Regions from separate parts of the Lysinibacillus sp. FW12 genome, predicted to be linked through region 2. Evidence: riboswitches for the same ligand, from Rfam matches in the RefSeq annotation. Region 2 holds a riboswitch; the other holds the start of a gene.

Region 1 (3,420 bases), 1.3 Mb from region 2:
AGTGGATTTGATGGTCTGGCGTATATTCCATCGTGCCCTCTTCTCCAACCACCTCTGCTAATGTCATCATTTGCTGTGGTGTGAAAAACTTATTGGCTACCCCTGGACTTACTGCTAGCTCAAAAATAGATTCTATTTTTTGCTGCACAAGCTTCGGCGGCGTGACCTTAATTGCACTTGTTCCTTTCACCATGGCGAGTGCCGCTGTTGCCATTTCAAGCGCTGTTTTTTTCGGCCGAGGCGTAGCCGCTACACTGGGTTTATTAAATCGGCCAGCATTAGGGTCTGCTGCAAAGTCATCACGTGCAGTCCCTGTCTCTTGGTTCATTGCCCACGGCTCATTTTCTTCACGTAAACGCTGATGTGGTCGTAATGGCTGTTTTTCTTCCCCAAGTGTATATTTACGCTGGTAGCCACGTGGCGTAATCATTTTATTATCATAGAAAAATGTTGATGAATTCCCGATAATCACGGTTGTCAGCATACCAATATCATGTTCGAGCATTTCTGCTAATGTTGTCATCGTCACTTCCTGACGTTCTCTATAGGCACTTTTTACAAGTCCTACTGGTGTGTCTGGCGAGCGATATTCTAAGAGAATTCGTTGTGCTTCTACAATTTGTCTTGTTCTCCTACCACTTTTAGGATTGTATAAAGCAATAACAAAATCAGCCATTGCAGCAGCCTCGACACGCTTTGCAATTAAATTCCATGGTGTTAGGTGATCACTCAGACTAATGGTACAAGCATCATGCATAATCGGAGCCCCTAGTAAACTAGCACATGAATTGATTGCTGAAATACCAGGAACTATTTCTACTTCAATGCCTGTAGCTTCTGTCCAGCCTAATTCGATTAACACTTCGTACACTAATCCCGCCATACCATAGACGCCAGCATCCCCACTCGAAATTACGGAGACGATGCTGCCTGATTCTGCTTGACGAACAGCCTCTTGAGCACGTGATACCTCTTCTGTCATTCCGGTACTGACAATAGACTTTGCACTGACTAAATCTTGAATAAGCTCTACATAGGTTTTATAGCCTATGATCATATCACTTTGTTGTAAAGCCTCTACTGCTCGTGTCGTAATATGCTTAAAATCTCCAGGTCCAAAGCCCACTACGAAAATTTTCCCTTTTTGCGCCATGCTGTTACCCCTCTTTCACCTTTTCGATCCCTTTAATGGCTGTCGTTTGTGCTGTACGCTGTAATGTACCTTCCCGAAGTGTAAAGACATGTTCGTTGTATAATGATTCATGATGTAAATCTTGTACGAGTATTCTTGCATGCTCTGTTGATGGCACTCGATACCAATTTCCTTGTGGATAGGCGATGACTACACAAGCATCCTTGCATCGTCCATTACAGCGCGTTCTTGTCGTATGTATTTCCTGATCGAGTGCTTGTCGCTGTATTTCATCTCGAATGGCTAAGGTAATTTCCTCAGCATCCTTTCTCATGCAGCTACTGCCATTGCAAATAAAGAGATGTGTTTTCATCCCCTCTAAATTCCATGTTGTCATCTTCTGTCTCCCCTCATTTGCTTTCTGGAAAAAGAAAAAACCCTCACTCTTAACGAAGAGTAAAGGTTTTGTAGAAGCCAAATAAAAACGAATAGAATAAAATACAGGTACTCGCTCTCGCTTCAACTTCTCCCTCCGAAAAGTTTGCATGCACAATCAAATAAGCAGGTTTCCTGACTTAAGCTTCATTTTACTATCGCACCTTCCCAAGTTTTCACCAGTGGTACCTGCGAATTCATCAGCTATTACAGTAGCGGGGGCTGTATTGGATTTTCACCAATTTCCCTATTATCTCGAGCTATTCGAGCACTTATTGACGTTTTATATGAAATTTATTATCTTCTTCAATTGTTTAGAAAACTGTCTCTATCATATCTTATTATTTTAAAATTTCAATATTTCTTTAAAAATTTATGACAAATTTATCAATTTTGCTCGAATCTTATTCTTTAAAAAACTAAGTTCTCCTTACTTCTATCTAAATTTTCTATATGGATATGCAATTAAAAATTTTTATATAAAAAAATCTAGCACAATTATGGAAATTTATGTTACACTTTGTCGTGAAATCTCACAACTTTATGTTTTTTCGGTGTAAAATGCTTGCCATTTTACTTAAAAGGGAAGCCGGTTTGAATCCGGCGCGGTCCCGCCACTGTAATAGGGAGCTTTATAGATAATGTCACTGTCCAATGATGGGAAGACCTATAAAGTGTTGAACTAGAGCCAGGAGACCTGCCGAAAAAAAGGTGATCGTTTCAACCTACGAGGATAGGTGTGCGGCTTAGCAGATGAGAATGATTTGCTTTTTTTAGCTATGCACTTTTCCAGCAGCGGAGAAGTGCTTTTTTATTTTACGCACGCTACATTCTTAAAAAACTAATCGTTAGGAGGAAAGCTTTTGACATTTTCATGGTGGAAACTTAGTTATTTTTTATTGGCCTTGTTAATCGTGCCAAACCGGGCCTTTGCTATGCATATCATGGAAGGCTTTTTACCCATTGAATGGGCCATTTTTTGGTGGGTCATCACGACTCCCTTTATTATTCTAGGATTGCGTTCCATTCGAAAAACAATGGAAGAAAACCCTGAAACAAAAATGCTCTTAGGGCTTTCAGGAGCCTTTGCTTTTGTGCTATCGGCCTTAAAGATCCCCTCTGTTACCGGGAGCTGCTCCCACCCAACTGGCGTTGGACTTGGAACAGTTTTATTTGGACCTTTAGCAATGAGTGTCATTGGGACGATTGTGTTATTATTCCAATCATTACTATTAGCGCATGGTGGTATCACTACTTTAGGAGCCAATGCCTTTTCTATGGCTATTGTCGGTCCGTTTATTGCTTACTTTGTTTTTAAAGGGGCTCAACAAATAGGGTTGTCATTTTCACTTGCCGTTTTCTTTGCCGCTATGCTTGGTGACTTAGGTACATATATTGTGACTTCTGTCCAACTAGCACTAGCCTTCCCTTCAGAGGTTGGAGGTTTTATGGCATCCTTTACAAAGTTCGCAGGAATTTTTGCCTTAACACAAATTCCGTTAGCCGTTAGTGAAGGAATTTTAACAGTCATTGTGATGAATTTCTTGAAAAAATACAATGTCAGCGAATTAAAAACTTTACGTGTTTTCTCTACAAAGGAGGCACATTAAAATGAAACGTAATGTATTGCTATTAGTGATTGTAGTGCTGTTAGCCATCATCCCACTGTTCATCCAAAAAGGAGCAGAATTTGGTGGTGCTGATGGAGAAGCAGAAGCTGCTATTGGAGAAATCGATGCAGAATATGAACCGTGGTTCGACAGCTTATGGGAGCCGCCAAGTGGTGAAATCGAAAGCTTATTATTCGTCCTACAAGCCGCTATTGGTGCTGGTTTTATTGGCTACTTCATTGG
Region 2 (3,420 bases):
GCCCCGACTATTTCTGCTTCTGCACCTTTCATACCGTCCATATGCCCGTTCGTAATAATAGCTGTACTTCCTACAGGAAACTTCGGATTTTCAGCAATTTTTAATGTAGCTGGTACTTCGCCTGAACTTGAATGGTTCATTGTCGAATGATCCATTTCTTCAGTCGTATGATTAGATGTAGACGCAGGCTTCGTTTGATCCTCCGTACAAGCAGATAAAGTAAGTAAAGCTAATACTGATAGTAGTGCCATTGACCATTTTTGTTTGAATATCATGTCATATCCTCCTCACTATTTGCTAATACTGTAGCAAATAAATGTGCAGAAATAATGGACATGATCTACTACCAAAAATCAAATCACATCTTTCATCTAACAAGAAAGATGTGAGGAATTATTTATTGAATGGGCATGATTTTCAATGTTTTTTGTAATCGATAGGCGAGGATGCCAGCGAAAATCGCTAAGATAAAATCTTTTGGTAGTGGGGGGATCATCCAGAGCCAAGCTAGTTTATATGAAAAGACCTCTGGTGCACTTGCCCATAGTTTGTAGGCAAAATACATCCAATTTGTCCCTAGGAAATAATTAAGCGCAGTTGCGATTAACGCTGCCGCAATATAGCTTTTCTTTGTTGCACTTCGTTCTACAATTAGTCCTGCAACAAATGCTGCTCCAATAAATGTAATAATAAACCCAAAGGTAGGGCTTAAAATTTGTCCAACTCCCCCACCAAAACGAGCAAAAACAGGCGCTCCTGCTAATCCTATGCACATATAAACTGTACAGGCGAGCGCACCCTTTCTGCTACCAAGAACCAGTCCTGCTAAAATAGCAAAAAACGTTTGTAGTGTAATCGGTACACCACCCACCATCATAAATGGGGCAAAGGAGGTAATATTAGCCCCTATCATCATAAGTGTTGAGAATAACCCAATATAGGTAATGTCAATAGTTCTTAATTTATGATGACTCTGTTGTGTAGCAGTAGCCATAAATTTCACCTCGTTATAAACCTTCTTACTGCTAGTGTAAAAAACGAATATAATTGTGTCAACCTTATTTTAATTTTAAGTTAACTCAATTATAGTGTAGACTAACTAATTATAAAAATGTATGATAGAATCGTCACAATTTTATAACTTTAAGTACTATTGGTGTGATATTTTTTGAATGTCACTTAAAAGGGAAGTCGGTGGAAGTCCGACGCTGTCCCGCAACTGTAACGAGGAGTCTTATAATATTTTTTGCCACTGTGTTAGTATGGGAAGGCCATTATAGGATGCTGATTCGAAGCCAGGAGACCTGCCATTAGTAATACCTGTAATGCCCACGAGGATGCAAGCAATTACGGACAATAGCTGGATATTTTCTGACTTTGTTTAATCTAGGGTATTTCTATGCGTATTTTCGTATGGAATACCTTTTTTTATTGCTTCATCCATCAATACTTAGTAGGAGCTTTAAACGGATGAATAAAAAATTTATGTTTTTTTCCTTAATACTTTTCTTCGTATTAATCGTTTCTATGACAATAGCCGTTATGGTTGGGTCTGTATCAGTTACACCCTTCTATGTATGGAAAGTTATTCTTTCTAAAATCCCCATTATACAAAATGGCATAGAGCAAGACTGGAGTCGCTCACAGGAAATCATTATTTGGCAAATAAGAGCACCACGTGTTTTACTCGCAGCTATTGTTGGAGCTGGTCTAGCTATTGCTGGGGCAGCAATTCAGGCACTTGTGAGAAATTCCATTGCTGACCCTTATATATTAGGGATTTCGTCAGGTGCAGCTGTTGGAGCGACCTCAGTAATTATTTTAGGTGCCTTTTCATTTTTAGGAATCTATGCTCTTTCTGTATCTGCATTTTTAGGGTCATTACTTGCCATTGCGCTCGTATTTTTCTTATCACGAGTTGGTGGTCGTGTCTCAATTTTTCGCTTGTTATTGGCGGGGATGGCTGTGTCCTTTATTTTAACGGCCGTTTCCAATTTCATTTTGATGATGTCGAAACAAGAAGGGGCTTTAAAGGCTGTTATGTTTTGGATGCTAGGGAGTCTAGCTGGAGCCAAGTGGAATAATATTGTAATCCCGGCTTTCATATTCTTCCTCGTATTTGGGCTACTATGGCTACACTATCGAAATTTAAATTTATTATTACTAGGGGAAGAGGCAGCTGTAACGTTAGGGGTTAATTTACAGCAATTTCGTATTCAGCTCATTTTACTTGTTTCGTTGTTAACTGGTGTACTTGTCGCAGTCAGTGGCTCTATTGGATTTGTGGGATTAATCATTCCACATATCGTTCGGTTAATTGTGGGGTCAAACTATAAATATGTGATACCTATTAGTGCTTTAATTGGAGGAATCTTTTTAGTGTGGGCAGATGCTTTTGCCCGAATAATCATCGCACCTCAAGAAATGCCAATTGGTATTATAACGGCCTTTTGTGGAGGACCATTTTTTATTTGGCTACTCCGTCGTAACAATTATTCTTTCGGTGAAGGAGACTAACTTATATGACATTAGAAGCAAAGCAGCTATCATTCTCCATTTACGATGAGCGTATACTACATGAAGTAAGTATTCAAATAAAAGAAAAACAACTTGTTGGACTCATTGGCCCTAATGGTAGCGGCAAATCCACATTGCTAAAAAATATGTATCGTCTGCTAAAACCGGAAAGTGGTACGGTATTATTAAACGAACAAGATATTTTAAAGCAATCAAGTAAATCGATTGCTAAAAATTTAGCCGTTGTTAGTCAAGAAACACCTGTTTTATTTGACTTCACCGTACATGATTTAGTCAGTATGGGAAGAACGCCACATAAAAAACTATTGGAGCTTGATCAAGAACAAGATTTCCGAATTGTGGCAGATGCTCTTCTACAAACTGGTATTTCACATTTGGAGAAACGAAGCTTTAGCTCTCTTTCCGGTGGAGAGAAAAAGCGCGTAATGGTTGCACGTGCTCTGGCACAACAAGCTAAGGTATTGATATTAGATGAGCCGACGAATCATTTAGATATACAGCATCAACTCCAGCTTATGGACTTAATTCAAACTCTACATTTAACTGTAGTCGCGGCTTTACATGACTTAAATATCGCAGCAATGTACTGTGATCAAATTTACGTTTTACAGAATGGACGAATAGTTTGTCATGGGACGCCAGAAGAAGTACTTACTCCAACGTTGTTACGGGAAGTATTTCATGTTTTTGCTGATATTCAAATACATCCACTAACTGGTAAGCCTTATCTTACATATGTTCCAGAGCAATTTGCCAAAAAGGTTAACCAATCATAAGAAAGTTAAAAGTCTATACATCTACCATCCTTTACAAGGAGTGAATGTATGAAAATAGCCTTTACGAAAATGCATGGTATTGGCAACAGCTATATTTATCTTGATC

The links. Region 2 has a riboswitch for cobalamin ahead of SJW71_RS03350 (FecCD family ABC transporter permease). Riboswitches for the same ligand answer to the same signal wherever they lie in the genome.
Region 1: another riboswitch for cobalamin. It lies ahead of SJW71_RS09815 ((2Fe-2S) ferredoxin domain-containing protein); the one in region 2 lies ahead of SJW71_RS03350 (FecCD family ABC transporter permease).

What each region holds. Positions count from the first base shown of each region.
Region 1 covers NZ_CP139094.1:1,924,618-1,928,037, reverse strand. The annotation lists gene cobJ (precorrin-3B C(17)-methyltransferase) at 1-1,153, opposite strand, end outside; gene SJW71_RS09815 ((2Fe-2S) ferredoxin domain-containing protein) at 1,158-1,529, opposite strand; cobalamin riboswitch at 1,676-1,858, opposite strand; cobalamin riboswitch at 2,103-2,286, shown strand; gene SJW71_RS09810 (energy-coupling factor ABC transporter permease) at 2,431-3,177, shown strand; gene SJW71_RS09805 (energy-coupling factor ABC transporter substrate-binding protein) at 3,179-3,420, shown strand, end outside.
Region 2 covers NZ_CP139094.1:642,504-645,923, forward strand. The annotation lists gene SJW71_RS03340 (YdhK family protein) at 1-275, opposite strand, end outside; gene SJW71_RS03345 (biotin transporter BioY) at 398-994, opposite strand; cobalamin riboswitch at 1,138-1,326, shown strand; gene SJW71_RS03350 (FecCD family ABC transporter permease) at 1,471-2,517, shown strand; gene SJW71_RS03355 (heme ABC transporter ATP-binding protein) at 2,523-3,314, shown strand; gene dapF (diaminopimelate epimerase) at 3,363-3,420, shown strand, end outside.